Linked DNA regions of Dongshaea marina. The protein of the gene in region 1 interacts with the protein of each later gene in a pairwise test. Links are inferred from orthologs where the notes say so. Each region holds a gene or a part of one and is shown on either strand. Other genes may lie near its edges.

Region 1 (7,862 bases):
CTGCCCGGGCGATGAAAACCATGGGAATCACCGATCTGGTGCTGGTTAATCCTGTTGAGCAGCCCGATGGTAAATCTGTGGCTCTGGCGGCCGGAGCCAGTGACATACTGGCAAGGGCCCGAACGGTAAATAGCTTGCAGGAAGCGATTGCCGATTGTGGTCTGGTGATCGGAACCAGCGCGCGCTCGCGTACTCTGCAGTGGCCGATGCTGGATTCGCGTGAGGCTGGAGAGAAGGCTGCCGGCGAGTCAGCGCAACACAAGGTTGCGTTCGTATTTGGTCGGGAGCGAACCGGTCTGACCAATGATGAGCTGCAACTGTGTCACTTCCATGTGGCGATTCCGGCAAACCCTGAATATAGCTCCCTGAATCTGGCAATGGCGGTGCAAACCCTCTGCTATGAGGTGCGTATGGCGACCTTGGCCCTTGAGACACAGGAGGAGGTGTCACAAGAGCAGGAGTATCCGCTGCAGCAGGATCTCGAGCGCTTTTTTGTACATCTTGAACAGACCCTGCTTGAGAGCGGCTTTATCATCCGCCAGCACCCGGGGCAGGTCATGAGTAAATTGCGTCGTTTATTTACCCGGGTACGTCCTGAAGCTCAGGAATTGAACATCCTGCGCGGTATTCTCAGCTCCCTGCAAAAGAAGATGCAGAGCGAGAAATAGCCATGTCAATATTCAGCTAAACTTAAAGTTGAAATACTTGACTAAAATAGTCAGGTAATAAGTTGACTAATTTAGTCAACTATGGAATTATCCGCACACTTATTTTCATTGGTTCGGGAATTCTTATGAGATTGACATCAAAAGGACGATACGCTGTTACTGCGATGCTGGATGTTGCCCTGAATAGTCAGCAAGGTCCCGTGCCGCTGGCCGATATATCGGACAGGCAGGGGATCTCCCTGTCATATCTTGAACAACTGTTTGCCCGGCTACGCCGCCAGGGGTTGGTGAGCAGTGTCAGGGGACCGGGGGGCGGTTATCGCCTGGGAATGGAAGCGGCACAGATCTCGGTTGGAAAGGTGATTTCTGCCGTTAATGAGTCGGTCACCGCAACCCGCTGTCATGGAGAGGAGGGGTGTCAGGGAGGCCAGCGTTGCCTCACTCACCATCTGTGGCAGGATCTCAGTGAGCAGGTGTCAAGCTTCCTGGAAGGTATTTCATTGGCAGAGTTGATTCTGCGCTCTGAGAAGTCACTCACTTCAGAGAACGACGATCAATATAAGATCGAGGTTCAGCAGTAATATTTTCTTGGCTTAGTAGAGCCAAGCGCCTTGGGGATAATGGAGAAGAAGATGAAGTTGCCTATCTATTTAGATTATGCGGCAACTTGCCCAGTTGATGAGCGAGTTGCCCAAAAAATGATGCAGTGCCTGACACTTGACGGCACCTTTGGTAATCCTGCATCACGCTCACACCGTTTCGGTTGGCAAGCCGAAGAGGCGGTGGATCTGGCACGGGATCAGGTAGCCGAGCTGATTGGCGCAGATCCTCGCGAGATCGTGATCACTTCCGGGGCGACCGAGTCCGATAACCTGGCGATTAAGGGCGCAGCCCACTTCAACAAAAAGAAGGGCAATCACATCATCACTTCCCGGACCGAGCATAAGGCGGTGCTTGACACCTGCCGCCAGCTGGAGCGTGAAGGGTTCGAGGTCACATACCTCACCCCCGGAGATGATGGCTTATTCAGCATTGAGCAGATTGAACAGGCGATGCGTGATGACACCATTTTGGTGAGCTTGATGCACGTCAATAACGAGATTGGTGTGGTTCAGGATGTCAAGGCGATCGGTGAGCTGTGTCGCTCTCGTAAGATCCTGTTCCATGTGGACGGTGCCCAGAGCGTTGGAAAAATTCCGGTTGATGTCAATGAGATGAACATCGACATGCTCTCTATCTCCGGCCATAAGATGTACGGACCTAAGGGGATCGGTGCCCTGTATGTACGTCGTAAGCCCCGGGTTCGCCTGGAAGCTCAGATGCATGGTGGTGGCCATGAGCGTGGCATGCGCTCAGGGACTCTGGCAACCCACCAGATTGTGGGTATGGGAGAAGCGGCACGCCTTGCCAAAGTTGAGATGGCTGAAGAGACTCAGCGTATCCTGGCACTGCGTGAGCGTCTGTGGAACGGCATCAAGGATATTGAGGCGGTCCAGCTCAACGGCTCTTTAGAGCACCATGTACCGGGTATTTTGAATGTGAGCTTTGCCTACGTCGAAGGTGAGTCACTGATGATGGCCCTTAAAGATCTGGCGGTTTCCTCGGGCTCAGCCTGTACCTCCGCCAGCCTTGAGCCATCTTATGTATTGCGCGCTCTGGGGCTCAATGATGAGCTGGCACACAGCTCCATTCGTTTCTCCATTGGTCGTTTTACCACAGAGCAAGATATCGATTATGCGATCGAGCTGATCCAAAAGTCGATCACCAAGCTGCGTGAGATGTCTCCACTTTGGGATATGTACAAGCAGGGTGTCGATCTGGACCAGGTCGAGTGGCAGCATCACTAAGATGCATCAAGCAACACAGATTAAGCGAGGCTGATTATGGCATATAGCGAAAAAGTGATTGATCACTATGAGAATCCGCGTAATGTTGGGGCCATGGATGCCAATGACCCAAATGTTGCGACCGGAATGGTTGGTGCACCCGCCTGTGGCGATGTCATGAAGCTCCAGATCAAGGTGAGTGACGAGGGTGTGATTGAAGACGCCAAGTTTAAAACCTATGGCTGTGGATCTGCGATTGCATCCAGCTCACTGGTCACCGAATGGGTGAAAGGTAAAACCTTGGATGAGGCGAGCGCTATTAAGAACACTGAGATTGCCGAAGAGCTGGCACTGCCTCCGGTGAAGATCCACTGTTCTATCCTTGCGGAAGATGCGATCAAGGCCGCGATTGACGATTACAAGAATAAACATACAGATAAATAAGTAGGAGTAGTGTAATGGCCATCACCATGACCGATGCAGCAGCAAGCCGGGTTAGTGATTTCTTACAGAAACGGGGCGGTGGAATTGGCCTGCGGTTGGGAATCAAAACTTCAGGTTGCTCGGGACTGGCTTACGTGCTGGAGTTTGTCGATGAGCTGGCGGATGACGATCAGGTCTTTGAGATCCAGGGTGTAAGGGTGGTGGTTGATGCTAAGAGCATGATCTATCTGGATGGGACTGAGCTGGATTTCGTCAAAGAGGGGCTGAATGAAGGGTTTAAATTCAATAACCCCAATGCTACGGATGAGTGTGGTTGCGGCGAAAGCTTCCATGTATGAGGCCTTTGATGAACTACTTTGAGCTGTTTGGTTTTACAGAGGACTTTGAGATAGATAAAGCGCGGCTTGCCGCGCTTTATCGCCAGTTACAATCCCGGTTTCACCCGGATAAATTTGCTGCGGCACCGGCAAATGAACGTCTGATTGCTGTGCAGCGCGCAGCCGAGATCAACGATGGTTACCAGACCCTGAGCTCTCCCCTGCGCCGGGCAGAATACCTGCTTTCTCTGCGTGGTATCGATCTTAAATCTGAGCAGCAGACGCTGCGGGATCCTGCCTTTCTGATGCAGCAGATGGAGTGGCGGGAAAAGCTTGCCGAGATCGCGCATCACAAGGATCCGGAGCAGAGTATCACCGACTTTGAAACGCTGCTGAGCGATGAGTTTTTGACCATGCAGCAGCAATTTGTCGCCTTTTTTAGCCAGCAACAGTACAGCGAAGCTGCGGATATGTTACGCAAGCTCAAGTTTATCGATAAGCTACAGCAGGAGCTGGAGCAGCTCGCGGATAAACTGTTCGAAATATAATAATCGATTAACAACATGACATTACTTCAGATCGCGGAACCCGGGCAAAGTGCCGCTCCGCATCAACACCGGCGAGCGGTCGGTATCGATTTAGGAACAACTAACTCTCTGGTCGCAACGGTTCGTAGCGGTGAAGCCGTTACCCTACCCGATCACTCGGGTCAGGTGATCCTGCCCTCGGTGGTTCGCTATGAGATGGACAGCATTGAGGTCGGAGCCAAGGCCAAGGCAAAAGCGGCACTTGATCCACATAATACAATCGTCTCTGTCAAACGCCTGATGGGGAAGGCGAGTGCCGATCTAAAGGATCAGCATCTTCCCTATGAGCTCAGTGGCGCCAGTGACCAGCTGGTCGAAATTCAAACCCGTCAGGGGCCGGTCAACCCGATCCAAGTCTCTGCTGAGATCCTCAAGGCCCTGGCTTCACGCGCCGAAGAGAGCCTGGGTGGATCCCTCGATGGGGTGGTGATCACGGTTCCCGCTTACTTTGATGATGCCCAGCGTCAGTGCACCAAGGACGCGGCCCGTCTGGCAGGCCTGCATGTGCTGCGGCTTCTCAATGAGCCGACTGCAGCCGCCATCGCCTATGGCCTAGACTCGGGGCAGGAGGGCGTCATCGCTATCTATGATCTGGGCGGTGGGACCTTTGATATCTCTGTGCTTCGCCTGAACAAGGGCGTTTTTGAAGTGTTAGCCACCGGAGGCGACTCTGCTCTGGGTGGGGATGACTTTGATCATGCCATAGTACAGTGGATAAGAGATGAACTTAAGTTGCCAGCCTCTGTGGATGCTCAGCAGCTGCGTACCTTGCAGCAACTGGCCTGCGAGGCCAAGCTGCAACTGACGAACCAGGCTGAGGTTGAGATCAATTATGCTGAGCAGCAGCTCACCCTGACCCGGCAGCAGTTTGAGTCACTGATCAAGCCACTCATTCAACGCACTATTCGCGCCTGCCGCCGTGCCCTCAAAGATGGGGGGTGAGTGCTGATGAGGTGCTGGAAGTGGTGATGGTTGGTGGTTCGACCCGGGTTCCCCAGGTCCGAGCCTCGGTTGCCGAGTTCTTTGGCCGGGAGCCATTGACCAGTATCGATCCGGATCGGGTGGTGGCGTTGGGCGCCGGGATCCAGGCCGATCTCCTGGTGGGAAATAAGCCGGACTCTGAGCTACTTCTGCTGGATGTAGTTCCCCTATCTCTGGGACTAGAGACACTGGGAGGTCTCACCGAGAAGCTGATCAGCCGCAACACCACGATTCCGGTGGCCAAGGCCCAGGAATTTACCACCTTCAAAGATGGCCAGACCGCGATGGCGATCCATGTGGTTCAGGGCGAGCGGGAGATGGTGAGTGATTGTCGCTCTCTGGCTCGCTTTGTTCTTAAAGATATTCCACCGATGGCGGCCGGAGCCGCACATATCCGCGTGACCTTTCAGGTGGATGCCGATGGACTCTTGTCTGTGACCGCCATGGAAAAATCGACCGGGGTACAAAGCTCGATCGAGGTCAAGCCCTCCTATGGTTTGTCCGATGAAAACATCGAAACCATGATCCGCGACTCCATCGCCCATGCTAAGGATGATGTGCAGGTCCGGATGCTGGCTGAGCAGCGGGTTGAGGGTGAGCGGGTGATCCTGAGCCTTGAGGCGGCCCTTAAGGCCCATGGTCAGGAGCTTTTGAGCGCCGAGGAGCGTCAGCAGATCGAAGAGAGTATGGCTATCCTGCGGGCTCGTTGCCTGGAGGAGGATACCGATGCGATCAAGGGTGCGATAGAAGCGGTCGACACTGCCAGTGCTGAGTTTGCTGCGCGCCGTATGGATCACAGTATCCGTGAGGCGTTGCAGGGTCAAAATATAGATAAGGTTTAACCATGCCAAAGATTACTTTTTTACCTCATGACGAGCTGTGTCCTGAGGGGATGGAGATTGAAGCTACCACCGGCGAGTCGATACTCGACGTTGCACTGCGAAATGGAATTGAGATAGAGCATTCCTGTGAGGGCTCCTGCGCCTGCTCGACCTGTCACGTGATTTTGCGTGAGGGAGAGGACTCCCTGAATGAGCCCGAAGAGCGCGAAGATGATATGTTGGACAAGGCCTGGGGTGTGGAGGCGACGTCACGCCTGAGCTGTCAGGCTAAGCTTGGCGATGAAGATATTGAGGTGGAGATCCCGCGCTACACCCTGAACCAGGTATCTGAACGGCATTAATTAAACAGGGAGAGGATGATGAGCCTGAGATGGACCGATTCACGTGAGATAGCGATCGAACTTGTTGAGCGCTTCCCCGATCTGGATCCCAAAACGGTGCGATTTACCGATCTGCATCAGTGGATTTGTGAGCTGGAAGAGTTTGATGATGAGCCGGGACGCAGTAATGAAGCGATTCTCGAAGCGATCATTCTTGCCTGGATGGATGAGGCGGATTGACAAAGCGGCTGCCATGCAGCCGCTTTTTTATACGGCTTAGAAAAATATAACAATAGGAAACAACTATGTACTCTGCGATCAGGGTTAAGTTATCGACTCAGCCTGCCTCGGTTGCCTGGGGTGAGTCTCAACTCGTGAGTTTTGGTGCAGAGCAAGCGTTTATTCATGTGGATTGTCAGGCTGATGATGCCTTGCGCCGGATCCAGATGGCAGGGCGTAAGCTCAGTGCTCAGGGGTTTAACAATGTTCGCCTGGATGGAGAGCGTTGGGATACCGAGCGCCGCTGGGCCTTTGCCAACGGATTTCGCACCGCCAAGGGCAATGAGAGCCTGGATTGGGGAGAGCTTGAGGCAAGTGAGCTCCAGGAGCTTAACGATCTTCAGCTGACCACCGACTGGGTACGTCGGATGATCAATGGGCAGCCCGACTGCATCTACCCCAGACACTGGCCCTTGAAGCTGTCGAGCTTTTGAATGTGGTGGCAGGGGATAAGGTGAGCTACCGCCTGATCCAGGGAAGTGAACTGCTGGATGAGGGCTTTGCCGGGATCCATGCCGTGGGTCGTGGCAGTGAGCATCAGCCGGTGCTGCTGGAGCTGGATTACAACCCGACCGGGAGCGATGATGCCCAGGTTGCGGCTTGCCTGGTGGGTAAGGGGATCACCTTTGATTCCGGAGGTTACTCTCTTAAATCAGCCGATGGTATGACGGTGATGCGCACCGATATGGGCGGCGCAGCGACTGTGACCGGAGCTCTGGCTCTGGCGATTCTCCGGGGGCTCAATCAGAGAGTCAGACTCTATTTGTGTTGTGCGGAAAACCTGGTTAGCAGTAATGCCTATAAGCTGGGTGATATCATCACCTATAAAAATGGCTTAACCGTTGAGGTGCTCAATACGGACGCTGAGGGGCGGCTGGTACTGGCAGACGGCCTTTTGGCCGCAGCCGAAACCGGGGCGCCGCTTATCATTGATGCTGCAACCCTGACCGGTGCAGCCAAGGTCGCGGTGGGTCGTGATTACAACGCCGTGTTTAGCCTGGATCCCGAGCTCTCACACCAGCTGCTGGATGCAGCGGCAGTTGAGCATGAGTTGGCCTGGCCATTGCCTTTGGCTCCCTGGCACAGCGAACAACTGAGCTCCTCTTTTGCGGATATGGCGAATGTGCACTCGGGAGAGGGGATGGCAGGCGCCTCGACGGCGGCGGCTTTCCTGTCGCGTTTTGTGCCTGAGGGAGTCCGTTGGCTACACATGGATCTTGCGGGATCCTACCAGAAGAGTGGTAACGAGCTGTGGGGCGTCGGTGCCAAGGGGCATGGGGTGCGAACTCTGGCGCGGGCGCTGCAAAATCTTTGTGACTGAGGGCTTCTCTTAGTGCAATAGGTAATGAAGAGCCAGGAGTGGCCGTTTACTCTGCCACTCCTGGCTCTCGGTGATTCATCAAAAAGAGCCCGCATGGGCGGGCTTTGTCTCAAGATAAAAGGAAGTTATAAATGGCGATTGAACGTACATTCTCGATTGTGAAGCCCGATGCGGTAAAGCGCGATCTGATCGGCACAATTTACCAGCGTTTTGAGGCGGCAGGCCTTAAGATCGTTGCTGCTAAGATGCTACAGATGAGCCGTGAACAGGCGCAGGG
Region 2 (5,271 bases), 3.4 Mb from region 1 along the record:
TTTGCCGTTGAAGGTGGCGGAGGTAAAAGTGCCATTGCGACTCTTCGCAGCCGGGCTCTGGCAGGCAACCCTCCCACCGCAGCTCAGCTCAAGGGCAAAGAGCTGATGGAATGGGCCGAGCTGGGATTCCTGAAAAACCTGGATGAACTGGCACGAAAGCAAAACTGGTCCGATCGTCTGCCGCCACTGCTTCAAAAGGATCTCCGCTACAAGGGACATTATGTTGCGGTTCCAACCGACATCCACAGGGTTAACTGGGTTTGGATCAATCCAACTCTATATAAACGTTACAAGCTGTCAGTCCCAAAAACCTGGCAGCAGCTACTGAATAACGCAAAGATCCTCAAGAAGCATGGTGTCACCCCTCTGGCCATCGGTAACCAGGCCTGGCAGCTAAGCGTTCTGTTTGAGTCCATAGCTCTTGGGGTGGGCGGTCAGCAGTTTTTTATCGATGCCTTTGTCAAACAGGATGAAAAAGCACTCAGTGGCCCAACCATGGTCAAGGTACTGGAGCTATTTCATAAATTTAGGGCCTATGTTCCAAAAAACAACAACAATCTGAGCTGGGACTCTGCAACTCGCATGGTACTACGGGGTGATGCCGCCATGCAGGTGATGGGTGACTGGGCGAAGGGAGAGATCACCCTGGCCGGTAAAATCCCGGGCAAGGATATCTGGTGCGTTAGTGCTCCCGGGACAGAGGATCTCTTTGATTACAATATCGATAGCCTGGCGATGTTCAAGAGCCGGGATAACAGCATGTGGCCTGCCCAGGAGCGACTGACCCACATCATCATGAGCCATAAATTCCAGAGAGAATTCAGCCTGGCCAAGGGTTCTATCCCGGCGATACAGGGGATCTCACTCAAAGGATTTGATGTATGTGCCCAAAAGTCTTATCACGACTTTATCGAGGGGGAGAAACAGGGAAGTCTGGTTCCAAGCCTTAGCGAAGGGATGGCAGCCAATAGCGAGATCCGTCGCGCCGTCATAGATACCATAGCCAGTTATTTTGATAGCCCGCGGGGTGATGCCAAGCAAACCGCCAGCCGACTAGCTAAGGTAGTAGCCTCCACCCGTTCTCAGGGCTACTAGCCACAAAAGACTTGATTATTTTTTAGTCAAACGTAAGATGTACCGCTCGATAATGAGGTAAACAGCATGAATGATACTTTTTCTACAGCCAACCACACACTTGACGCCATCGGCCTGCGCTGTCCGGAGCCGGTAATGATGGTACGCAAAAAAGTGCGCGATATGGCCGATGGAGAAACAGTATTGATTACGGCTGATGACCCCTCAACCACCCGGGATATCCCGAGCTTCTGTCGCTTCATGGATCACCGCCTCGTTGACAGTCAAGTGGATTGTGCCCCCTACCAATACCTGGTGAAAAAGGGCACCAACTAGGCTCACTCTTTTTCTATGCATTTTGCATGGCAATCGCAGCTAACCAGGTGATCATTGACGATCCCCACGGCCTGCATGAAGGCATAGCAGATGGTCTCCCCCACAAAGCTAAACCCTCTTTTCTTGAGCTCCCGGGCCATCGCCCGGGATTCAGCAGTACTGGCGGGGATCTGCTCTATCGACTGCCAGGGGTTAACCAATTGCTTCCCCTGCACAAAGCTCCAGATATACTCTGAAAAGTCGATCCCCTGCTGCTGCATCCTCAGATAGGCGCGGGCATTCCCTATGATTGCGTTAATCTTGGCGCGATTACGAATAATTGAACTATCCTGCATTAACCGCTCCACATCCTGCTCGGTAAAGCGGCTTAGCTTTTCAGGATCAAATCCGGCAAACAACCGTCGATAATCCGGAACCCGCTTGAGAATAGTGCTCCAGCTCAAACCCGCCTGCTGACCGTCCAGGCAGAGCTTTTCAAACAGAGCACGGCCATCACGCTCAGGGCGCCCCCAGACGTAATCATGGTAGTGGATCATCTGTGCATCCACGCCAACCCAACCACAACGACTCTGATCGCCCATCACCCAGCTCCTTTTGTTTCTAATCGACCTACCCTAGCAGATCAGGAGTCAAACCCCAAAACCGGTGAAAAGAGCCAGGACCACAAACAAAACAGCCGTCACTCGCCTCACCAGCGGCAGAGGTAATTTATCTGCTGACCAGCGACCAATCCATACCACGGGGGCATTAGCCAACAACATGCCAAGAGTGGATCCGATAACGACCCAGCTCAATTCCTCCGGGTAACGCGCCCCGAGAATCGTGGTCGCAATTTGGGTCTTATCGCCAACTTCAGCAATAAAAAATGCAATAAAGCTCGCGATAAAAGGACCGTGAGACGCAACACGCTGCTGCTCGAGTTTATCCGGGATCAGAATCCATATCGCCATCGCAATAAAACTCATGATCAGCAGATAACGGAGCACTTGAGGTGAGATAAAGCTGGAGAGCTCCATGCCTAACCAGGCAGCGACCGCATGATTAAGCAGGGTGGCACACACTATGGCGGCGATGATGGGCAGGGGCTTACCAAAGCGACTCACTAAAACCAGGGATAGTAGCTGAGTCTTATCTCCAATTTCAGCGAGGGTGACACTGGCCAGCGAGATGGTAAATACAGACATAACGGCTCTCCGGGCAGGGCATTTTTACCAAAGGCGCACAGCAATGCCCCACCCAGGAAATTGCCGTGGCCAATGGTCTCGTCAAACCCAGATCCGTTAAGCGCTGCAAATTTAGTTCTGCAGTTTCAACAGAGCCTCAGGTCGCAATCACCATGAAGATTGAGCTTCAAATATGTTGATGATTGCCTCGAAACATCGAGCGACTACTCCCCAAAGACCCGGGGATATTAAACAACTCCCGCCAGCCAGACAAGATATCGCTAGTTATTTAGCCAAACGCCCCGATTTTCGCTACTCGCCCGCACCCTGTCAGGGTATACTTGGTCGTTATTTGTCTTTTATCAGCTCACCATACGAAACCTGACAATGCAAAAATTCGACATCAAAACATTTCAGGGCCTGATCCTCACTTTGCAGGATTATTGGGCCCAGCAGGGCTGTACCGTGGTACAGCCACTGGATATGGAGGTTGGGGCCGGAACATCTCACCCCTTGACCTGTTTGCGTGCCCTTGGCCCTGAGCCATTTGCGGCCGCCTACGTCCAGCCATCACGCCGCCCAACCGATGGTCGTTACGGAGAAAACCCTAACCGCCTTCAGCACTACTATCAGTTTCAGGTGATCATCAAGCCATCACCGGACAACATCCAGGAGCTGTACCTGGGCTCGCTGGAAGCACTGGGAATCGATCCCCTGGTTCATGATATTCGTTTTGTCGAAGATAACTGGGAAAACCCAACCCTGGGTGCCTGGGGTCTTGGATGGGAAGTATGGCTCAACGGCATGGAGATCACCCAGTTTACCTACTTCCAACAGGTTGGTGGCCTGGAGTGTAAGCCGGTTACAGGCGAGATCACCTACGGCCTGGAGCGCCTGGCGATGTATATCCAGGGTGTTGATTCCGTCTACGATCTGGTCTGGACCGATGGTCCGTTGGGTAAAATCAGTTATGGCGATGTGTTCCACCAAAATGAGGTGGAGCAATCAACCTATAACTTTGAATATGCTGATGTCGACTTCCTGTTCCAGCAGTTTGATCAGTGTGAAAAAGAGTGTCAGGAACTGCTAGCTCTTGAGACCCCGCTTCCCCTGCCCGCTTATGAGCGGATCCTCAAGGCCGGACACAGCTTCAACCTGCTGGATGCCCGAAAGGCGATCTCGGTGACTGAGCGCCAGCGTTATATCTTACGCATCCGAACCCTGACCAAAGCCGTTGCTGAGGCGTATTACGCTTCCCGAGAAGCGCTCGGCTTCCCTATGTGCAAAACCAAAGGATAAGGAAGCAGCATGGCTGAACAAACTTTTCTCGTAGAAATTGGTACCGAAGAGCTGCCACCTAAGGCTCTTCGCAAGCTGGCCGAAGCGTTTGCCGGTAATTTTGAAGCTGAGCTGGATAAGGCGGAGCTGCCCCACGGAGAGCTCCGCTGGTTTGCAGCACCACGCCGCCTGGCTCTGCAGGTTGCAAACCTTGGCAACGCTCAACCAGATAAACAGGTTGAAAAGCGTGGCCCGGCAATCACAGCTGCATTCGATGGCGAAGGCAACCCGACCAAGGCAGCCCAGGGCTGGGCCCGCTCGAATGGCATCACGGTTGAGCAGGCACAACGTCTGACCACCGACAAGGGTGAGTGGCTACTACATACTGCCGAGATCAAGGGCAAGCCAGCCACTGAGCTTCTGCCTGAGATGGTGAGCCAGGCTCTGGCCAAGCTGCCGATCCCTAAACCTATGCGCTGGGGTGATAAGAGCTTCCAGTTTATCCGCCCGGTCAAGACCCTGACCATGCTGCATGGCGATCAGCTGATCCCCGGCAACATCATGGGGGTAGAATCTGCACGGACCATCCGCGGTCACCGCTTCATGGGTGAGCCAGAGCTGACCCTGGAGCATGCCGAACTCTACCTGAGCCAGCTTGAAGAGCGCGGCAAGGTGATGGCGGATTACCAAGCGCGTAAAGCATTGATCAAGGCCGGTACCGAGCAAGCAGCCACAGAGGTTGGCGGGACCGCCGACATCGAAGAGGAACTGCTGGAGGAGGTCACCTCGCTGGTTGAATGGCCCGTGGTGCTGACCGCATCGTTTGAGCCTGAGTTCCTCAAGGTTCCATCGGAAGCGCTGGTTTACACCATGAAGGGCGATCAGAAATATTTCCCTGTTTATGATGACAAGGGTCAGTTGCTTCCTAAGTTCATCTTTGTCTCCAACATCGAGTCTAAAGATCCATCCCAGGTGATCTCGGGCAACGAAAAAGTGGTTCGCCCCCGCCTGGCCGATGCCGAGTTCTTCTTCAATACCGACCGCAAACGCCCGCTGATTGAGCGCCTGCCTGAGCTTGAGAGTGTCCTGTTCCAGAAGCAGTTGGGCACCCTGCGAGATAAGACGGATAGAATCACTGCAATGGCTGGTTTCATCGCAGGTAAGATTGGAGCCAATGTTGAGCACGCCGAGCGCGCCGGGCTACTCTCGAAATGCGATCTCATGACCTCCATGGTATTCGAGTTCACCGATACTCAGGGTGTGATGGGGATGCACTATGCTCGCCATGATGGAGAGCAGGAAGAGGTTGCGGTAGCTCTGAATGAGCAGTATATGCCTCGCTATTCGGGTGATGAGCTGCCGGGTTCAGATGTCGCTTCTGCGGTAGCCCTGGCCGACAAGATGGATACCCTGGTCGGGA

The links.
Region 2: the proteins of DB847_RS15905 (region 1) and tusA interact in binary tests that used the Escherichia coli proteins (3 or more experiments, as listed by UniProt). The link is inferred for Dongshaea marina from one-to-one orthologs.

Annotation. Positions count from the first base shown.
Region 1 is NZ_CP028897.1:3,389,642-3,397,503, reverse strand. Bases 518-3,407 are described here. They hold DB847_RS15905 (IscS subfamily cysteine desulfurase), read left to right. Parts: upstream 518-1,300; coding sequence 1,301-2,515; downstream 2,516-3,407. Other genes in these bases: hscB (co-chaperone HscB), read left to right, coding at 3,285-3,407; iscA (iron-sulfur cluster assembly protein IscA), read left to right, coding at 2,953-3,276; iscU (Fe-S cluster assembly scaffold IscU), read left to right, coding at 2,552-2,938; iscR (Fe-S cluster assembly transcriptional regulator IscR), read left to right, coding at 794-1,249; trmJ (tRNA (cytosine(32)/uridine(32)-2'-O)-methyltransferase TrmJ), read left to right, coding at 518-668. In the rest of the region: more of trmJ, read left to right, coding at 1-517; more of hscB, read left to right, coding at 3,408-3,803; fdx (ISC system 2Fe-2S type ferredoxin), read left to right, coding at 5,668-6,006; Fe-S cluster assembly protein IscX, read left to right, coding at 6,025-6,225; ndk (nucleoside-diphosphate kinase), read left to right, coding at 7,717-7,862. UniProt on the Escherichia coli protein: Master enzyme that delivers sulfur to a number of partners involved in Fe-S cluster assembly, tRNA modification or cofactor biosynthesis. Catalyzes the removal of elemental sulfur from cysteine to produce alanine.
Region 2 is NZ_CP028897.1:10,845-16,115, reverse strand. Bases 1-2,785 are described here. They hold tusA (sulfurtransferase TusA), read left to right. Parts: upstream 1-1,161; coding sequence 1,162-1,410; downstream 1,411-2,785. Other genes in these bases: DB847_RS00055 (TMEM165/GDT1 family protein), read right to left, coding at 2,040-2,594; DB847_RS00060 (DNA-3-methyladenine glycosylase I), read right to left, coding at 1,413-1,991; DB847_RS00070 (ABC transporter substrate-binding protein), read left to right, coding at 1-1,095. Outside these bases: glyQ (glycine--tRNA ligase subunit alpha), read left to right, coding at 2,961-3,872; glyS (glycine--tRNA ligase subunit beta), read left to right, coding at 3,882-5,271. UniProt on the Escherichia coli protein: Sulfur carrier protein involved in sulfur trafficking in the cell. Part of a sulfur-relay system required for 2-thiolation during synthesis of 2-thiouridine of the modified wobble base 5-methylaminomethyl-2-thiouridine (mnm(5)s(2)U) in tRNA.